4 regions of the Variovorax sp. LG9.2 genome follow, and region 1 is predicted to be linked to each of the others. Evidence: predicted binding sites of a transcription regulator. Region 1 holds the regulator's gene; each other region holds the start of a gene.
What was found. The regulator FNR, encoded in region 1, switches genes on or off when oxygen is low (the NO sensors DNR and NnrR bind a similar motif). The targets are predictions, from matches to a motif close to TTGATNNNNATCAA.
Positions count from the first base shown of each region.

Region 2: cydD (thiol reductant ABC exporter subunit CydD) is a predicted target of FNR. The motif match lies at 3,086-3,099, and genes of this name have one in related genera.
Region 3: QN413_RS03455 (oleate hydratase) is a predicted target of FNR. The motif match lies at 2,222-2,235, and genes of this name have one in related genera.
Region 4: QN413_RS03430 (universal stress protein) is a predicted target of FNR. The motif match lies at 2,423-2,436, and genes of this name have one in related genera.

Region 1 is NZ_JASJXB010000010.1:99,021-103,836, reverse strand. Features, by position in the region: gene QN413_RS12845 (universal stress protein) at 1-330, opposite strand, end outside; gene QN413_RS12840 (sulfite exporter TauE/SafE family protein) at 376-1,086, opposite strand; gene fnr (fumarate/nitrate reduction transcriptional regulator Fnr) at 1,303-2,016, shown strand; gene QN413_RS12830 (FixH family protein) at 2,021-2,323, opposite strand; gene ccoG (cytochrome c oxidase accessory protein CcoG) at 2,342-3,772, opposite strand; gene ccoP (cytochrome-c oxidase, cbb3-type subunit III) at 3,769-4,695, opposite strand; gene QN413_RS12815 (cbb3-type cytochrome c oxidase subunit 3) at 4,706-4,816, opposite strand, start outside.
Region 2 is NZ_JASJXB010000036.1:37,473-42,288, reverse strand. Features, by position in the region: gene QN413_RS23835 (amino acid ABC transporter ATP-binding/permease protein) at 1-1,071, opposite strand, end outside; gene cydD (thiol reductant ABC exporter subunit CydD) at 1,068-2,981, opposite strand; gene QN413_RS23825 (acyltransferase family protein) at 3,164-4,393, opposite strand; gene QN413_RS23820 (nitronate monooxygenase family protein) at 4,395-4,816, opposite strand, start outside.
Region 3 is NZ_JASJXB010000002.1:283,972-288,787, forward strand. Features, by position in the region: gene QN413_RS03445 (PAS domain S-box protein) at 1-1,413, opposite strand, end outside; gene QN413_RS03450 (response regulator transcription factor) at 1,410-2,162, opposite strand; gene QN413_RS03455 (oleate hydratase) at 2,314-3,945, shown strand; gene QN413_RS03460 (ABC transporter substrate-binding protein) at 4,061-4,816, shown strand, end outside.
Region 4 is NZ_JASJXB010000002.1:279,075-283,890, forward strand. Features, by position in the region: gene QN413_RS03425 (phosphoketolase) at 1-1,796, opposite strand, end outside; gene QN413_RS03430 (universal stress protein) at 1,813-2,340, opposite strand; gene QN413_RS03435 (hypothetical protein) at 2,491-3,249, opposite strand; gene QN413_RS03440 (Crp/Fnr family transcriptional regulator) at 3,445-4,227, shown strand; gene QN413_RS03445 (PAS domain S-box protein) at 4,181-4,816, opposite strand, start outside.

The DNA of each region.
Region 1 (4,816 bases):
CAAAAGGTCGGCATAGAGCGCGCGGCGGCCGAAGCCCCAGGGCGCATCGCTCATCGGCTCGGCCCAATGCATGTGCGGCGAGTCGCCACCGGCAGCCATGAAGGTGGCGTACGCCTTGTCGCGCGATTGCTTGTCGAGCGCCAGCATGATTGCCATGGCTTCGGCCGCACCTTCGAGGGCGGAGGGGTAGCGCACCAGCGCAGAGAGCGTGCACGGCATGCCGGTGACCTGGGCGCCGAAGGTCTCTGCCAGCTTGCGTGCAAGCTCGACGCGCGTGGCGGTGCGGGCTGAACTGTCGAGGTGAACCAGAATCGATTTAGGGGTTGTCATTGCAAATTCCTGAGTTGTCGAGGTACGAAAGAGACACCACGTATTTCAGCGGCACCACACATCGATCTGGTGGGCAAGATCGATCCAGACCGCCTGCACGGAGATGACCAGCAAGGCGACGCCGGCGAGCCGGGTTCCCCATTGCTGGCGCCATGCGCCCAAGCCGATGGCAAAGCGGTGCCACAGCCAGGGCGCGACGAGCAACGACGCACCGCTGCCGGCCGCGAACAGCACCATGATGAAAGCGCCCTGCAGCGGACCGTTGGCCAGGCTCGCCAGCATGAGCGCGGAATACAGCAGGCCGCACGGCATGGCGACCCATGCAAGACCGGTCGCGAACACGCTGGCGGCAGAGCCCGTCAAGGCGCGCAATCGCTCTGCGAGGAGACGGCCGACCCGTTGCGACCACAGCGGCTGACGCCCGGTCACGGCCAGCACCGCGCCCCAGGCCATCACGACCACGTGGAACAGCATCCAAAGGCCGCGAAGCGCGGAGACATTCACGCTGGCCCATGTCAGGCTTTGCACGGTGGCAGCGGCCAGTGCGCCTGCTGCCGCATAGCCCGCCATCCGGCCAGCTTGGAGCAGCAACGGCGCCATCGGCAAAGCAGCGGGCGTGATCGCGATGACGCCATGGCCGGGTCGAACTCCCACCCCACGCACGACACCCGCGCACGCCGCACCGCACATGGCCACGCAATGCGGACCACCCGCCAGTCCCATCAACAGCGCGGATGCGGCCAGTGCGGTTTGCATGATCAATAGCGCTGCCGAAAGAGCGTGAGCAGCGATGGTCGGCGACAGCGGTTCATGGTGCTGCGACTTTGCGTTCGATCATTCGAACGCCACTTGATCTGCATCAACGCGGACACAAAAGCCGAACGGAGAATCGAGCGGAGCAGCGCGGCGCTTTCGCTTGCTTTGCCACGCTGCACATTTCACCGCACCACCTGCCGCAAAGAGACAGCCGCCATGACACCTCAAACCATCAAAGTCGCATGCTCCAACTGCAACCTGCGCGAACTGTGCATGCCGGTCGGCCTCAACCCGGAAGAGCTTGCGCGCATCGACGACCTGGTGGCGACGCGTCGCAAGGTGAAGCGCCGCGAAACCCTCTTTCGCAATGGCGAGCGGTTCACCTCGCTCTATGCGATTCGGACTGGCGTGTTCAAGACTCGCGTGGCATCGGAAGACGGTCGCGATCAGGTCACGGGCTTCCAGATGGCCGGCGAGATCATCGGACTCGATGGCATCGTGAACGACCATCACACCTGCGACGCGGTGGCACTCGAAGACGCCGAGGTCTGCGTGATGCCGTTCGACCGCATCGAGGAGCTGTCGCGCGAGGTCACTTCACTGCAGCGCCATGTGCACCAGATCATGAGCCGCGAGATCGTGCGCGAGCACGGCGTGATGCTGCTGCTGGGCAGCATGCGTGCCGACGAGCGGTTGGCCGCCTTTCTGCTCAACCTCGTGGAACGCCTGCACGCGCGCGGCTTCTCGAAGTCCGAGCTGATGCTGCGCATGACGCGCGAAGAAATCGGCAGTTACCTCGGGCTCAAGCTGGAGACGGTGAGCCGCACCTTGTCCAAGTTCGTGGACGACCGCATCGTCGAAGTCGACATGCGGAATGTTCGGATCCTCGACGCCGATGCTTTGCGCAGGATGATCAACCCGACGGTGTGAGGCGCTAGCGCGGCGGCGGCGACGGCATGTCCTGCACCGGCGTCGTGGTGTGGTTGCGGCCCTTTTCGGCCGGCACCAGCGCCTTGTCGGCCACCGGCCCAGCCGACTTGCCCGCCAGCGTCCGATTGATCTCCAGGCCCTTCTGGTAGTAGTTTTCTTCGACCACCGGGTCTGCCGTGCTGATCGCGATCCAGGCCGACGTCAGGCTGCCGACCACCACCACGGCGGGCAGGCCCAGCACGAGCCAGACCAGCGGGAATTTCCACCACGGTCCGGAACCTTTGGAAGCAGGAGGAAGCGCGCTCATTTTCAAGTCTCCAGTCGGTTATCGGGGAATGAGGAACACGGCCTTTTCAGAGACCTGCGAGGCACCGTCGGCGGACCGCACGTTGAAGAAAACGGTGTGCGATCCGGGTGGTGCATCTTCTGCAGGCACTTGCAGCCGCACCGCCACCCAGCGCGACTCGGCCGGCCCGACATCGACCGCCTGGCTGGGCGTCGCCACGGCAAGACCCTTCAGTCCGCTGGCAGCGATGCGGTAACGCTGCGAGCGCTCGGTCGCGTTCATGATCTGCAGCCGATAGACGTTCTCGAGCCTGCCGCCATCGGCGATACGTGCAAGCGAGGTACGGTCGCGCACCACGTCGACCTTGAGCGGCACGCGCACCACCAGGCTCGCGAGCAAGCCAACGCCCAAGGCCAACAGCACGGCGCCATAGATCAGCACGCGCGGGCGAAAAACACGCCGCAGCACCTGCACCGCGCTCCAGCCACCGGCCAGCCCGTTTTGCGTGGCGTAGCGGATCAACCCGTGCGGCTGCGCCATGCGGTCCATCACCGTGTTGCAGGCGTCGACGCACAGGCCGCAGCCGATGCACTCGTACTGCAGACCCTCGCGGATGTCGATACCGGTCGGGCACACCTGCACGCACAGGCCGCAATCGATGCAGTCGCCCAGGCCCTGGGTGCGTGCGTCCTGTGCCCTGGCGTGCACGCCACGCGGTTCACCACGCGGCAAGTCGTAGCTGACGATCAGCGTGTCCTTGTCGAACATCGCGCTCTGAAAGCGTGCATACGGGCACATGTACTTGCAGACCTGCTCGCGCATGAAGCCGGCGTTACCGTAGGTGGCCAGACCGTAGAAGAAGACCCAGAAGACTTCCCACGAACCCATGCGCGTCTGCAGGAACTCCATGCCCAGCTCGCGGATGGGCGTGAAGTAGCCGACGAAGGTAAAGCCCGTCCACATCGCGATGCCGAGCCAGATGAAATGCTTGAACCACTTCTTGACCAGCTTCTCGGCCGAGAACGATTCGCCGTCGAGCCGCATGCGGGCGATGCGGCTGCCCTCGATCCGTTGCTCGATCCACATGAACATCTCGGTGTAGACCGTCTGCGGGCACGCGTACCCGCACCAGAGCCGCCCGGCCACCGCGGTGAACAAAAACAACGACAGCGCCGACAGCACCAGCAGCCCCGACAGGTAGATCAGGTCTTGCGGATACAACACCAGCCCGAAGACGTAAAAGCGCCGCGCGACCAGATCGAACAGCAGGGTCTGGCGGTCGCCCCACTGCAACCAGGGCGTGGCGTAGAAAAACAGCTGGGTGACGAACACCATCGCCCAGCGCCAGCGCGCGAACTTGCCGCGCACGCTGCGCGGATAGATCTTCTTGGTCGCTTCATAGAGCCCGCCGGCCTCCTCCGCCACGGGCACGATCGGAATGATCTTGCGGGCTGGGGCAGGTACGGTCATGGCAGTACGACAGGCAATGCAACGGCCTTGTTCGACAGCCCCCACACGTACGAGGCCACCACCTTGATCTGCGCTTCGGTCAGGCGACCTTCCTGGCCGGGCATGACGTTGTGTTTGCCGCCGTTGATCATCGCGACGATGGCGTTCTCGCCGAAGCCGTGCAGCCATATCTCGTCGTTCAGGCGCGGTGCCCCGATGCCCTGGTTGCCGACGCCACCGATGCCGTGACAGGCCGCACAGGCGGTGAACTTCGACTTGCCCAGCCCGGCGCGCACCGAGTCGGTCGAGCGACCCGACAGGCTGAGCACGTACTGCGCGACGTTCTTGACGTCGTCCGGCGTGCCGACCGCGGCCGCCATGGGCGGCATCTCGCCGATGCGGCCTTTGGTGACGGTTTCGATGATCTTGTCCGGCGTGCCGCCATGCAGCCAGTCGACGTCCGTCAGATTCGGGAAGCCCTTGCTGCCGCGTGCATCGGACCCGTGGCACTGCGAGCAGTTGTTCATGAAGAGCCGCTCGCCGATGGCCATCGCCTTGGGGTCGCCGGCAATCCGCTCGACCGGCATCGTCTGGAATGCCGCATAAACGGGAACGAGATCCTTGTCGGCCTGGGCAACCTCGGCCTCGTACTGGCCAACGGCACTCCATCCGAGCTTGCCGTTGAAGCTGCCCAGCCCCGGAAAAAAGGCCAGATAGACGAAGGCAAAGATGATCGTGATGACGAACAGCCCGACCCACCACATCGGCAACGGATTGTTGGCCTCGCGCAGGTCTTCGTCCCAGACGTGGCCGGTGGTGTTGTCGTCGGTCGGCGCGATGCGCCCGCGTGCCGTGACCCACAGCAGCAGACCGCAAGCCACGATGCTGACGACGGCCGAGACGGCGACATAGTTGGCCCAGAAGCTACTGATGAAATCGTTCATGGCGTGTCTTTCAGTCCTGCTCGAAAGGCAGCTGTGCGGCCTCTTCGAAGCGGCGTGTGTTGCGGCTCGAATAGGTCCACACGACGATGCCAATGAAGAGTACGAAGCAGGCGACGGTCGC
Region 2 (4,816 bases), on a different contig from region 1:
CAGCGAGGCGGCGGCGGCGGCGGCGGACAACTCGGCACCGATAGGCGCGATCGAGTCCGAAGAGAACCGCGCTGACTGCACATCGTCCAGTGCCATCCGCGGTGCAAGCCGCCGCACGGCCAGCCAGGTGCGACCGGCATCCAGCGCACCGCGCCGCATCGCAGAAAAAGGCTCGACCGCAGTGAGCGCGACCAGCAGCGCGAGTGCTGCCGCAGGTGCACCGATGCGGCCTTCGCCGACCAATGCGCCGACCGCCAGCAAGACCGTGACCAGGCTGATCGTGCCGGCCATGCCGTAGGCGGCGCCGACATTGGCTTCGAGCCTGTTCAACGCAAGGTCGGCGGCGGCCAGGCGTCGGTCAGCGTCGGCGAGCACTACCTTCTGCGTGTCGATGCGGCCGGCCATGATGAGGTCGCTCTGCCCGGCGACAAGATCGACGGCGCGTGCACGCAGCACTTCGATCGCATGCGCACGTTGCACCGATGGCCGGCGTGCACGACGCGCCACGACGAAGGCGATGCCCCAACCACTTGCGACGAGCCATACCGCTAGCGCGATGCCCAGGCCAATGTGCATGAAGCCGAGGACGACGCCGGCCAGCACCGCAGCGCCCAATGCCGCGATCGCGGGCACGACGAGCCGCAAATACAAAGACTCGAGCGCGTCGATGTCCGAGGTCAGCCTGAACAGCACACGCGATGGGCGCATCAGCAACTCGCGCGCGGCACCGGCACGCGCCCAGCCGCGGAACAGCTGCACGCGCAACGCCGCCAGCACGGCGAAGGTCGCGTCGTGCGTGACCAGTCGCTCGCCGTAGCGCGAGGCCGTGCGGCCGACCGCCAGCAAGCGGATGCCGGCCGAAGGCATGAAGACGTCGAACATGAACGCGGTCGCGACGTTGGCACCGGCCAGCGCCGTCGCGGTGATGAACCAGCCGGAGAGGCCGAGCAGCGCCATGCCGGTGAGCACGGTGATTGCAGCAAGCAGAGCGCCGAGCAGCAATGCGCGGGGTTGGGTGGCAAGAAAGGGGCGCAGGATCAGACTGATGCGATCCTTGCGGGCGGTGCTCATGCGGCTTCCCTCACGACTTCGCGCACTTCAAAATTGTCGGCTGCGCCCAGGCTGACCACGCGATCCAGACGCGCGGCCAGCACCGGGTCATGCGTCGCAACGATCAGAGTCTTGCCGCGCGCCAGCGCCATCAGCGCATCGGTCACGCGCAGCGCGGTTTCGGTGTCGAGGTGGGCTGTCGGCTCATCGACGAGCAGCAGATCGACGCCCGCATTCACCACGACACGCGCCAGCGCCAGCCGCACCGCCTCACCACCCGAAAGTCCACCGCCGCCCTCGCCCAGCGCAACACCCAATCGGGCTTGCGCCACATCGGCGAGGCCCGCGAAGCCGAGCGCGGTTTCGATGCGCGCTGCATCGACGCCGATGCGACCGAGGCCGACGTTGCTTTGCACGGAGCCCGCGAACACATGCGGCCGCTGGCCCATCCAGCCGATACGCTGGCGCAGCGCGCCGACGCTGCGGTCTGTCAGCACAATGCCGCCGATGACGATGTCGCCGCTGTCGGCCGGCAGCAGGCCAGCCAGCAACGACAACAGCGCCGTCTTGCCGGCACCGCTCTCGCCCATCAAGGCGACGTGTTCGCCCGGTGCGACCCGCAGATTGATGTCGGAAAAAAGTGTCGCCTCGCCGGCGTGTGTGAAGTGCAAATGGCGCACGACGACGGACGGCGAGGAATGCGGTGACGATGCCTTGCCATTGACGCTCGTGGTGCTGGAAGCTGCATTGGCCGCGGTCACTGCATGGATCGCCCGGACCGGCGCAGGATCGGCTGCGAGAGCGCTCATGGATACGACGGCGCCGGGCAACCGCACGGTGCCGTTACCCAACGCCGTGAGCGCCTGCAATGCCGCCTCGCCGGCAGCACGGTCGTGCCAAACGGCCGAAAGCTCACGCAGCGGCTCGAAAAACGCTGGCGCCAGCAGCAGCACGAAGAGGCCTTGCCCCAAGCCGAGCGGCCTGCCCCATGTGCCGAAATGGAGTGTGCCCAGCAAGTGGAACCCAACGTACGCCGCGACCATCGCGACGCCGAGCGCCGAGAAAAGTTCGAGTACCGCCGACGACAGGAACGCGATGCGCAGCACGGCCATCGTGCGGCGACGCAGCGATTGCGCGGCGTCGCCGAGCCGCTCGGCCGTGCGGTCGACAGCGCCGAGCGCACGCAGCGTGGCAAGGCCGCGCAGCCGGTCGAGCAGGAAGGCGTTCATGCTGCCCATCTCGACCATCTGCGCCTCGCTGGCGGCGCGGGCGCGCCAGCCGACGAGTGCCATGAACACGGGGATCAATGGCGCCGCAACGAGCAACACCAGCGCGGCGACCCAAGAGAGGCTCGCGACCACGAGAAGAATCACCAACGGCACGAGCGTGACGCGCAGACGCACCGGCTGATAGCGCACGAGATACGGCATGAGCGCCTCGGCCTGCTCGGCGATCACGCTGGCGGCGGCACCGGAGGCGGGCCGATGGCGGTCGAGCGGTGAGCCGCTCGCTAACGCCGCCGCGGCCCGTGCACGCAAAGTCGACAGATGGGCGCGCGCTTTGCCGAAGAGCTGGCGCGTGCCCCACGCGTCCAGGAGCGCGCGCAGCAGGCCGATCGCCAAGATGCCGAGCGCCGGCGCAAGCACAGCGGACAGCGCAGGGGACAGCAACTCGGTCCATGACCCGGAATGCGCTGCGATCGCGAAACCTGCGACATCGGTATCGCCTCGATGGCCGACTGTTTGCGACATGCGCTGAACCGCCCCGGCCAGCAACGCCGCCTGAGGCAACCAGAGCAACGCCGCCGCCGCCTGCAACACACCGCCCACGCCGGTCGCCGCGAAGAATCGCAGCGAGGGCGCCTGGGCGGCGGGAGTCGGCACAGCCGAGGCAGATCCCATCTTCTTCATGTTCTTTTTAGTTTCAGCCATTGCTGAACGTTGCACAACATCCCCGGCGCTCGTTGACTACGCCAGTCCGTGCCGTGAGGTTGCCCGCTGTGCCTGCGAGACGCAACCGTGCCTAGAAGGCCGAATTGATCTGTGTCAAGAAAAGGACCAGAGATCGGCCAGCGCTGCGTGTGGACACCGGCGTTGCCGGCGGTGCTCGCGGCTCAGAGCGAAACGAGGAAGCCGCAGACCAGCAGCCCGGCGAACAGCGCGAGCACGGCGCGCCAGCTCGCGGGGCGCAACTCGATGCGGCGATAGAGAACCCACGCTGCCGCCAGCGAGAGTGCGAGGGCCGCGACCATGCCCGCTGCGTCGATCCAGGGGGCGGCTGGCGCCCAATGGCTGACCACCGCGCTGACCAGCAGGATCACTGGAAAGTGAATCAGGAACAGGGAGTACGACATGCGTCCGAGTTGTGCGAGCGGCCGCGCCCACGCCGGACATGCAGACGACTTCAGCCAATGCAAACGCTGCGCTCCCGCTATCGCGAGCGAAGTCATGAGCGCAATGGCGATGCGGCTGCGCCACTCGAACGCCAATGCCGATACGCCGAGCAACACCAACAGGAGAAAGCCGGCACGCCATGCTGCCCGACTGCCGTGTTTGTCGGACCGGTCGGCGCAACCGATCCAGAACGTCAACATCCCCAAACCATAAGCGCCGAAAAAATAAAGCGCCGTCGCGTCGAGTTCAGCGTGCAGATTGAAAAAAACGAGGGAACTGGTGGCGAGGCCGAACACGATCACCACGGCGATCCAATGTGCACGCAACGAACGCGCGACGCTGTCGGATATGTTGCTCATGTCTTCAATGTCCTGCGCGTCTCCGATGCCGCGACGCCAGTGCCGCTCGACCCATGCCGCCAAGCCAACCGCGGCCAGCGACAGCGCGAACAACTGGAAGTCGATCGCCACGTACCACACACCGGCCGACAAAGCGTCGTAGCCGAGCAGATCCTGCAGCAGCAATCCATGCGCCAGCAGCTGCATCAAGTTGGGTGCACCCGGAACCGCGTCGTCCTGTAGCAAGGGCCTTGCGATCGCGGCCACGACCACGCTGACGATGAGCGCTGCGAGGTACGGGATGATCAGCCGCAGGTAGCGCCGCGCAATACGTTCCAGCGGCCTGCCGGCGTTCAGCTGCACTGCCGGGGCCATGCTGCCAGCAGTCAGAAAACCGGCAATGACCAGGAACACCTGTACGGCCAGGCGCCCATCGGTAGACAACCAGTGAATGAGCGCAGGCGCCAACGGAAACGCGACTTCGGACATCGGCCCGTAGCGCGCCAGGTGATGGCCGACGATGACCAGGCACGCCAGTCCCTTGACAGCGTCGAGCAGCGGAATGCGCGCCGCGCGGTCCTCCACCGTCGACACGTCCACCGGGTCCGGCATGTCAGAGCGACAGGCGGGCCCTTGCCTCGGCATATTCACGCTTGAGCTTTTCTACGAACATGGCGGCCGTGCCGACCTCCGTCACGGCACCGATGCCCTGACCCGAACCCCAGATGTCTTTCCACGCTTTGGCTTTACTGCCATCGCCGGATGCGAAGTTCATCGTCGTGACATCGCCTTCGGGCAGGTTGGCCGGGTCCATGCCGGCGGCCACGATGCTCGGCGCCAGGTAGTTGCCATGCACGCCGGTGAAAAGGTTCGAATAGACGATGTCGTCGGAGCTGCCGTCGACGATCGCCTGCTTGTATTCGTCGCTGGCACGCGCTTCTTCGGTCGCGATGAAGGCGGTGCCGATGTAGGCGAAATCGGCACCCATGGCTTGCGCCGCCAGCACCGCGCCGCCGGTGGCAATGGAGCCCGACA
Region 3 (4,816 bases), on a different contig from region 1:
CTGGGCTTGCGTGTCGTGGTCCGAGCGCAGGTCGGCCGGCAGCGCGGACACCACCCGGCAAGAAAAAGTCAGCGTTCCGCCTTGCGGCATCGCATCGCGAGAGTTGATCGCGATGTTGAGCAGGGCCGACTCCAGCTGCCCGGCATCGGCCATGCAGAGCGCTGCGTCGGCGACCAGCGTGATGGCGATGCGCTGGTCGAGCGTGCGCCGCAGCATGTCGGTGAGCGACAGCAGCAGGGCGCGCGTGTCGACGATGGTCGGCTGCAGCACCTGCCGCCGGGAAAATGCAAGCAGCTTGCCGGTGAGTTCTGCGCCGCGTCGCGTGGCGCGCATGGCAGCGCCGATGAGTTGCTGCGACACCGCGTCGTCGCCGATGGCGGGCGAGTCTTCTAGCACCTGCAGGTTGCCCGAGATCACCGTCAGCAGGTTGTTGAAGTCGTGGGCGATGCCGCCGGTGAGCTGCCCCACGCTTTCGAGCCGCTGCGCGTGGCCGAGCGCTTCCTCGATCTGCGTACGTTGCAACACGGTGGCCAGCAAGCTCGACAGCGATTCGAGAAAGCGCACCTCTTCGTCGCCGAAGCGCCTTGCAGTGCGCGAGCGCACGGACAGCACACCGATGGTGCGACCTCGGTCTGCCAGCGGCACCGTGATCTCGCAGACGAAGCCGGCAGCCAGGTAGTGCGATGGAATAGTGAAGCGCGACTCTGCTGCGTAGTCGCCCATGAGCACCGACTGGCCGCTCGACATCACATGGCCGGAGGGTGATTGGGCTTCGTTGGCGATGCGATCGCCGATCGCTTCTTCAGGCAGCAGCCCGACGCCAGCGGCAATGCGGAATTCGGCTCCATTGGGTTCGAGCAGCAGCACCTTCGCCGTTTCGACCTGAAGCGCCTCTGCAGCTATGACGGGCACCTGGTCCAGCAGAAGATGCAGATCCGCCACGTCGACAGCGTGCCTGCTGAACTGCGCCAGATGCTCGGCATAGCGCGCACGCTGCAGCGCATGCTGGACGCGCGGATAAGAAGCGACGCTGCGGATGGCGGCCACGACCAGCGGCAGCCCGTGATCGTTGAGCGGGCTGAGCGCAATTTCGACCATCACCTCGCTGCCGTCGCGCCGTTTGGCGACCAGGTCCATCTGCGTTCCCATCGGGCGCTTGCGTGGGTGCGTGGCATAGCCCTCGCGGTAAGCGGCATGGCGCGGGGAAGTCGCGTCGGGCACCAGCGTGTCGACCGACATGCCCACCAGTTCATCTGCGGTGTAGCCGAGCAGTTCGAGGGCGGTCGGGTTGGCCAGCACGATCACGCCGCGCTGGTCGACCACCAGCAGCGCATCGGGATAGGCGGCGAACAACGTGCGGAACACGGTGCCGTCGTCGAAGCCGGGAACGACCGGCTTGCGCGGTGTATTCATGCCGACACGACGGCGGGCACGAAAAGATAGCCGGCGCCGCGCACCGACTTGACGATGCGTGGCTGGTTCGGGTCGTCGCCGAGTTTGCGGCGCAGCCGGCCGATCTGCACGTCGATGGTTCGATCGAACGGGCCACCATCGCGGCCTCGTGTTCGCTCCAGCAGGAAGTCGCGCGACAGCACGCGGCCGGTGTTTTCGGCCATGACGCGCAGCAGATCGAACTCGCCAGTGGTGAGCGGCACTTCATCGCCCTGCGCCGCGCGGAGGCGGCGCGCTGCGATGTCGAGCGTCCAGCCGGAGAAGCGAAGCGTCGTGGGTGGCGCATCGGGCGCGGACGCCGCGTCGACGACCGCTACTACAGGCGCCGCCGCGGGCGCTGCAATCCGGCGCAACACAGCCCGGATGCGCGCCAGCAGTTCGCGCAGATCGAAGGGCTTGGTCACGTAATCGTCGGCGCCGATCTCCAGGCCGACCACCTTGTCGACAGCATCGCCGCGGCCAGTCACGATCACCAGTCCGCACTGCCATCGCTCTCGCACCTGCCGCGCGATGGTGATGCCGTCTTCACCCGGCAAGCCGAGGTCGAGCAGCACGACCGCCGCCGGGTCTTGCCGCATCAGGTCGAGCAGGGCTCGGCCCGAATGGCGCTGGCTGACACGAAAGCCGTGGACCTGCAGATAGTTGGCCAGCAGCAGGGTGATCTCGGTTTCGTCGTCGAGAACAGCGATGTGGATGGAGGTTGAGGGCACGCACCATGTTAGATGCAAGAGAAGTCATGGAGTGCGGCGTTGGACACATTGATCGCGGATTGACCTGCATCAAGCCTTCCCGCGCTGCAGGCGCTTTCAATCGGTGCTGCGCAATGTTGCGCATCCTATGACCCTCGTCTTTTCAAACTTCATGAACACGTCCATCTCAACGTCGGCCCCGAACCGCAGGCGCAGGGCCTTTCTCGTTGGCGGCGGCATCGCGTCGTTGTCGGCCGCCGTGCTGTTGATTCGCGATGGCGGATTTCAGGGCACCGACATCTTCATCTTCGAAGAGATGCAGGTAGCAGGCGGCGCACTGGACGGTTCAGGCGATGCCGAAGCAGGTTACGTAACCCGCGGCGGCCGCATGTGGACCGAGGAGGCTTATGTCTGCTTGTGGAATGTGCTGGATTCGGTGCCGGACCGTCACGGCGCAGGGTCGCTGAAAGACGCGGTCTGGGACTTCAACGAAGCTTTGCAATCGCACGCCAACGCGCGGCTCATCGACCGGCAGCACCGCATCCTGGATGCGGCCGATCTGGGCTTCGATGCGCGCGACCGCCTCGATGTGCTGCGCCTGCTCGCCACGCCGGAGCGCATGCTCGGCGCCGAGCGTATCGAAGACTGCTTCACCGAGCACTTTTTCGACTCCAACTTCTGGGCGATGTGGCGCACAACCTTCGCCTTCCAGAACTGGCACAGCGCCGTCGAAATGCGACGCTATTTGCTCCGCTTCCTGCAGGAGCTGCCGCGCATTCACACGCTGGCCGGCGTTCGTCGCACAGCCTTGAATCAGTACGACTCGATCGTCCGACCGATGCAGGACTGGCTCGCGGGGCAAGGCGTGACGTTCCAGTTCGGAAACAAGGTCGTGGACATGGATTTCGAAGACTTCGCAGAGATGACCGAGGTCGCGCGCAACACCGACGGCTTGCGCGTCACTGCCATCCATTGCAACCGCGGCGACGAGTTCTTCTTGCATCAGGTCGGGCTCGACGATCTGGTCTTTGCCACGCTCGGTTCGATGACCGCCGACACCCGCATCGGCGACAACGATCACGCGCCGGCACTGTGGCGAGACAAGCGCGACGGCGGCTGGACGCTTTGGGAAAACCTCGCGCGCAAGGTGCCGACCCTGGGCCGACCGGAGACGTTCAACGGCAACGTCGACGAGAGCAAGTGGGAGTCTTTCACCGTCACGCTGCGAAGCCCCTTGCTGGTGAAGCGCATCGAAGCGTACTCAGGCAACGGGCCGGGCACGGGCGGCCTCATGACGTTCAAGGACTCGCCGTGGTTGATGTCGATCGTCGTGCCGCACGCACCGCACTTCGCGGGTCAACCCGAGGGCGTCTACACGATATGGGGCTATGGGCTCTTCATCGACAAGAAGGGCGACTACGTCGACAAGTCGATGGCCGAGAGCAGCGGTGAAGAAATCCTGACCGAGTTGATGCACCAGTTGGGTTTCGAAGACATCCTCGAAGAAGTGCGTCGCACCAGCACCGTGATCCCGGTGATGCTGCCTTACATCACGAGTCAGTTCGAGCGTCGCGAGCCGACGGATCGGCCCGCTGTCGTTCCCGGTGGCACCCGCAATTTCGCGGTGCTCGGCCAGTATGTGGAGATTCCGGAAGATGTGGTGTTCACTGTCGAGTATTCGGTGCGCAGCGCGATGCATGCCGTGTACGGACTGCTGCACCTGAAGAACGAGATTCCTGCGATCTATCACGGGGCGGTGCATCCCAAGGTGGCGCTGGAGAGCTTCAAGGCGCTCATGCTTTGAGGGTAAGCCCTCATGGCCGCGCTTCGTTCAAAGATTAGATTTGGTTATCCCACATAACCATTGGTTATGCGCCATCACCATGTTCTTTGACGACCTCTTCAGGAGAAGCGCCGCCATGACTTTCAAACTCGCCACCCTTGCCGCCGTGCTGGCCACCACGATGCTGGGCACCGCCCATGCCGATCTCACCATTGGCGTGGTGCAACCACTCACCGGACCGGCTTCCGGCCTCGGCATTCCTGTCAACAAAGCTATCGCGCTGTGGCCCAAGACCATCGCGGGCCAAACGCTCAAGGTGATCGTGTTGGACGATGCCAGCGATCCCACGACGGGCGTCAAGGACGCGCAGCGCCTGGTCACCGACGACAAGGTCGACGTCATTGTCGGCTCGTCCGCCACACCGGTGGCCGCACCGATGGCCGAGGTCACGGCCGAGTCGGGCACGCCGCAGCTGTCGACGTCGCCGGCCGGGCTGCCACCCGGCAAAGACAAGTGGTTCTTCAGGCTGCCGCAGTCCAACGGTGTCATGGCCTACGCGGTCATCGAGCACATGAAGAAGCAGAACATCAAGACGGTGGGCTTTCTCGGCTACACCGATGCTTACGGCGAGCTGTGGCTCAAGGCGTTTACCGAACAGGGCGCCAAGGCCGGCATCAAGGTCGTCGGTGTGGAGCGCTTTGCACGCGCCGACACCAGCGTGACAGCGCAAGCGCTCAAGCTGACTTCTGCCAACCCCGACGCGATCCTGATCGTGGCCTCGGGCAGCGGCGCCGGCATGCCGCAAAAAGCCATTGTCGAGCGCGGCTACAAGGGCAAGATCTACCAGACGCACGCAGCCGCATCACCCGACCTGATGCGCACGGCGGGCAAG
Region 4 (4,816 bases), on a different contig from region 1:
GCGGCGGCATCGATGTCGAGCCACTGCGCTTCGGGCGGCTTGCCGGCGACGATCACGTTCACGTAGTTGCGGCTGCGCAGGCAATGGTCGACCACCGACAGCAGGGTGTTGGCGTCGGGCGGCAGGTACACGCGCACGACCTCGGCCTTCTTGTTGACGACGTGGTCGATGAAGCCCGGGTCCTGGTGACTGAAGCCGTTATGGTCTTGCTGCCAGACGTGGCTGGTCAGCAGGTAGTTGAGCGACGCAATGGGGCGGCGCCAGGGAATGTGGCGCGTCACCTTCAACCACTTCGCGTGCTGGTTGAACATCGAATCGATGATGTGAATGAAGGCTTCGTAGCAGGAGAAGAGGCCGTGGCGACCGGTCAGCAGATAGCCCTCGAGCCAGCCCTGGCACAGGTGCTCGCTCAGCACTTCCATCACACGGCCATCGGCGCCGACGTGGTCGTCCCCAGGCTTGACTTCGGCGGTCGAGGTGCGGTCCGTCACCTCGAACAGCGCGCCGAGCCGGTTCGATGCGGTTTCGTCCGGGCCCATCACGCGGAAGTTGCTGTTGACGTCGTTCATGCGCATCACGTCGCGCAAGAAGGCGCCGGTGATGCGTGTGGCTTCGGCGGTGCTGGCACCCGGCCGCGGCACGGCCACGGCGTAGTCGCGAAAGTCCGGCAACGCCAGGTCTTTCAGCAGGAGGCCGCCGTTGGTGTGCGGATTGGCGCTCATGCGGCGCAAGGCCTTGGGTGCGAACGACGCGATCTCGGGGCGCAGCGTGCCGGCCTCGTCGAACAGCTCTTCGGGCTTGTAGCTGCGCATCCAGTTTTCGAGGATTTGCACATGCGACGGGTTCTCGACGAAGCCGGTGAGCGGCACCTGGTGCGCGCGGAACGTGCCTTCGATCGGTACCCCGTCGACCACCTTGGGGCCGGTCCAGCCCTTGGGCGAGCGCAGCACGATCATTGGCCAGCGATGGCGTTTCTTGAAGCCATCGGAGCGGGCTTCGGTCTGGATGGCGCAGATCGCATCGAACGATGCATCGAGCGCGGCGGCCATTGCCGCATGCATGGCCAGCGGCTCGTGGCCGGACACGAAGTGCGGCTCGTAGCCGTAGCCCCGCATGAGCTGGGTCAGCTGCTCGTCGCCGATGCGTGCCAGCACGGTCGGGCCGGCGATCTTGTAGCCGTTCAGGTGCAGGATGGGCAGCACCGCGCCGTCGCGTGTGGGGTTCAGGAACTTGTTGGAGTGCCAGCTGGCTGCCAGTGCACCGGTCTCGGCCTCGCCATCGCCGACCACACAGCAGGCGATGAGGTCGGGGTTGTCGAACACGGCGCCGAACGCGTGAAGCAGCGAATAGCCGAGCTCGCCGCCTTCATGGATCGAGCCCGGCGTTTCAGGCGCGACGTGGCTTGGGATGCCACCCGGAAACGAGAACTGCTTGAAGAGCCGCTGGATGCCTTCGGCGTTTTGCGTGACGTACGAGTACACCTCGCTGTAGGTGCCTTCGAGGTAGGTGTTGGCCACCACGCCGGGACCGCCGTGGCCCGGACCCGCGATGAAGATCGCATCGAGGTCGCGGGCGACGATAGCGCGGTTCATGTGCGCGTAGACAAAATTGAGGCCCGGCGTGGTGCCCCAATGGCCGAGCAGCCGCGGCTTGATGTGCGCCAGCGTCAGTGGCTCGCGCAGCAAGGCGTTGCCCATCAGGTAGACCTGGCCGACCGACAGGTAGTTGGCGGCGCGCCACCAGGCGTCCAGCTGCGAGAAGTTGGTGGGGTTCGCGGTCGGTATCGGCAGTGACATCAGCATGGGCTCCGGGTTATTCGATCGACAACGCAGCAGAAGGCAATTTCACGTGGACCGTCTGGCTCGATGCGGCGGTCTTCTTGGGCGTGTCCGGAAGTTCGGGTGCACGCACGAGGAGCACCGGTACCGGTGAATGGCGCAGCACCTGCTCGGCGCTGCTGCCGAGAAACGCACGCCCGACGCCACGGCGTCCGTGCGTACCGAGCACGATCAAATCCGCTCCCCACGACGTCGCCTGCGTTGTCACGAGCAGTTCCACCGTGGCGGCGAGGCCGTCGAGCAACACGGAGTCGACCGGTACGCCCGCCGCCTTGACGGTCGCAGTCGCGACTTCGAGCAGCTTGGCGCCGTTTTCGCGCACGACCGTCAGCCACTCACCCGAGCCCGCATAGCACTCCATCGCGAAGCCTGCGGACAGTTCATCGGTCACGTGAATCAGCCGGAGCCGGCCACCGGTCAGTTTGGCCAGTTGAATCGCTTCTTCGAGGCCGCGTGCGGAGGTCGCACTGCCGTCGATGGGAACCAGGATCTTTTGGTACATGGCGCGCTCTTTTCTGAAATAGGGGGGCCGTGAGTGAGATGAAGTCGTTGGCGTCAGTATGGAAGCCGTCTTTTGGCCGAGCTTGATAAAGATCAAGGGAAATCGGCATTGCCATCGGCTCGAACGGAGCGCGAAATTTCAGCGCTCGGTTCAACGTGCCAGGAGGGTGATCAACAGCACCGCTTGCAGCACGAAGCGATGGTTCGCTGTTCGTTGCGCATCCTCGACGCTTGCCGCCGGGCCGACCAGCACCCAATGTTCGGTATCGGTTGCATCGACGACAAAGGGCGCGTCGATTGCCGACGCATCCTGAAGCGCATCGACAGGGGTGTCCATCGAATGCACGTCGAAGCCGAGTTGCCGTGCGCCCTGCAGGAAGCTTCGACCGCGGCCGGTCGTCACGTCGCCGACAAAGAGCAGCGCTGCCTCGGCTGTATTGGCCGCGGCGGCTACATTGAGCGGGCGCTGCTCGCACAGTGCCATGAGGTCGGCCAGCACCGCAGCGGGATGCCCTTCGAGCCCGCGGTAGACGGGAATGCCTGCCTGGCTTTCGATCTGCGCAGCCGAGATGGCCGACACGCTCCCGCAATCGACGGCGTCATAAAGGCGGCCGAGCATCTTCGGCAAGTTTTGGAACTCGCTCCCCGGTGGCCCGATCGAGTCGCCCAGCCAGACATCCGCGACCCGGGCGCCGAGGGCTGCTGCTGCGTCCTGGAACACCGAGTCGTCCTGCGGCGCCGACGTGGCGCGCAACAGCGCCAGGTTCTTGCCCGCGAGCGGCAGCCCCTCGCCGACCAGGGCGTTGGCCTTGAGGCTGCGCGCGAGGTCGAACGTGCGTCGAACATCCGCTCCGCCCAAGCCCTGGCTTGGCCAGAAAGTTCTATCGACAGGTGCGGCGGGCAAGTTCATAGGCGTGTCCGACCTTAGGTGCGCCTTCAAATCGGCGATTGATTTGCGTCAAGCCATTGCGCAAAAAAGGTGGCAGCGCACTCAAGACACAAAGCGTTGACGGTCTGTTACGCAACGCGCCCTTGCGGTGGTGAAGCTGTTGCACTCGGCGAATAGGCTTACCTCACTCCATCAGGAACCTACAAGGAACCCACCATGTCATACGCCGCACTGCAGCAACCGATGCCACTTTCGAACCGTGCCACGCTCTCCATCCCGAGCGCCGGACCGAGCGCGGCACAAGCCCCGCTGCAGCGCATCGGCGACATGCTGCGGCTCATCGAGCAGAGCGTGCCGGTCACCAAGCGCGTCGTGCGTGCCGGCGATTCGGTCTATCAGGCGGGGCAGGATTTCGAATGTCTCTACGTCGTCAACGCCGGCTTCTTCAAGATGGTCAACCTGTCGAGCGAAGGCCGCGAGCAGGTCGTCGGCCTGCATCTCAAGGGCGACTGGCTCGGTCTCGACGGCATCGCGAACGCGCACTACGGCTGCGACGCGGTCGCAATGGACACCGGCGAGCTATGGGCCATTCGCTACGACGACCTGCTGCGCGCCAGCCTGCGTACGCCCGCATTGCTCACCGCATTGCACCAGACCATGAGCCGCGAACTGGTGCGAGAGCAGGATTCGATGCTGTCGATGTGCACGCTGTCGGCCGACGCGCGAGTGGCCGGCTTTCTGCGCTATTGGGCTGAAGCGTTGGCCCAGCGCGGTCTCCGCACCGATCAATTTACCCTGCGCATGACGCGCGCCGAGATCGGCAACTACCTCGGCATGACGCTCGAATCGGTGAGCCGAGCACTGTCGCGGCTGGCACGGGGGGACGTGATCCGCTTCTCGGAGAAGGGGCGTCGCGACATCCATATTCCCCATGTCGAAGCGCTGACCGCTTTCATGCAGCGCGGGTCGGTAGCGTCGGCGGCAGTGGCGCTGCACTGAGCGCCCGCAGCATCGCGCGCTCCAGCTCCAGGCGCGTACACGGTTTGGGCAGCAACTCCCAATCGGGCGGTGCATCGGCCAGCTCGCTCGAAAAGCCCGACATCAGCAGCACTGCCAACGCGGGCCGCAACGCATGCGCCTTGGCCGCCAGTTCCGTGCCCTGCATGCCGACGCCGAGCGCGATGTCGGTCAGCAGCAAGTCGATCGCGCTGCCGGCCATCAACGAGGCCAGCGCCTGCTCGGCCTGGCCGCAGGCGACGGCCTCGCATCCCATCGACGCCAGAAACTTCTGCAGCACGCTCCGTACTTCGGCATCGTCTTCGACCAGCATCACGCGAAGGCCATGCGGCACAGCGCCATGCGTGACGTCGGCGATGCTGTCGTCGTCCGCAGCGTCCTCGCCGTCGCTGTCGTAATCGAAGTAGTCGTCGTCCTCGGCGCGCGGCAAGAAAAGCGTGACGGTCGTACCCGCACCGGGCGCGCTGACCAGCTTGACGGCGCCGTGCGACTGCTTGGCAAAGCCGTACACGGTCGACAGCCCGAGCCCAGTGCCGCGACCGGCTTCCTTGGTCGTAAAGAACGGTTCGAA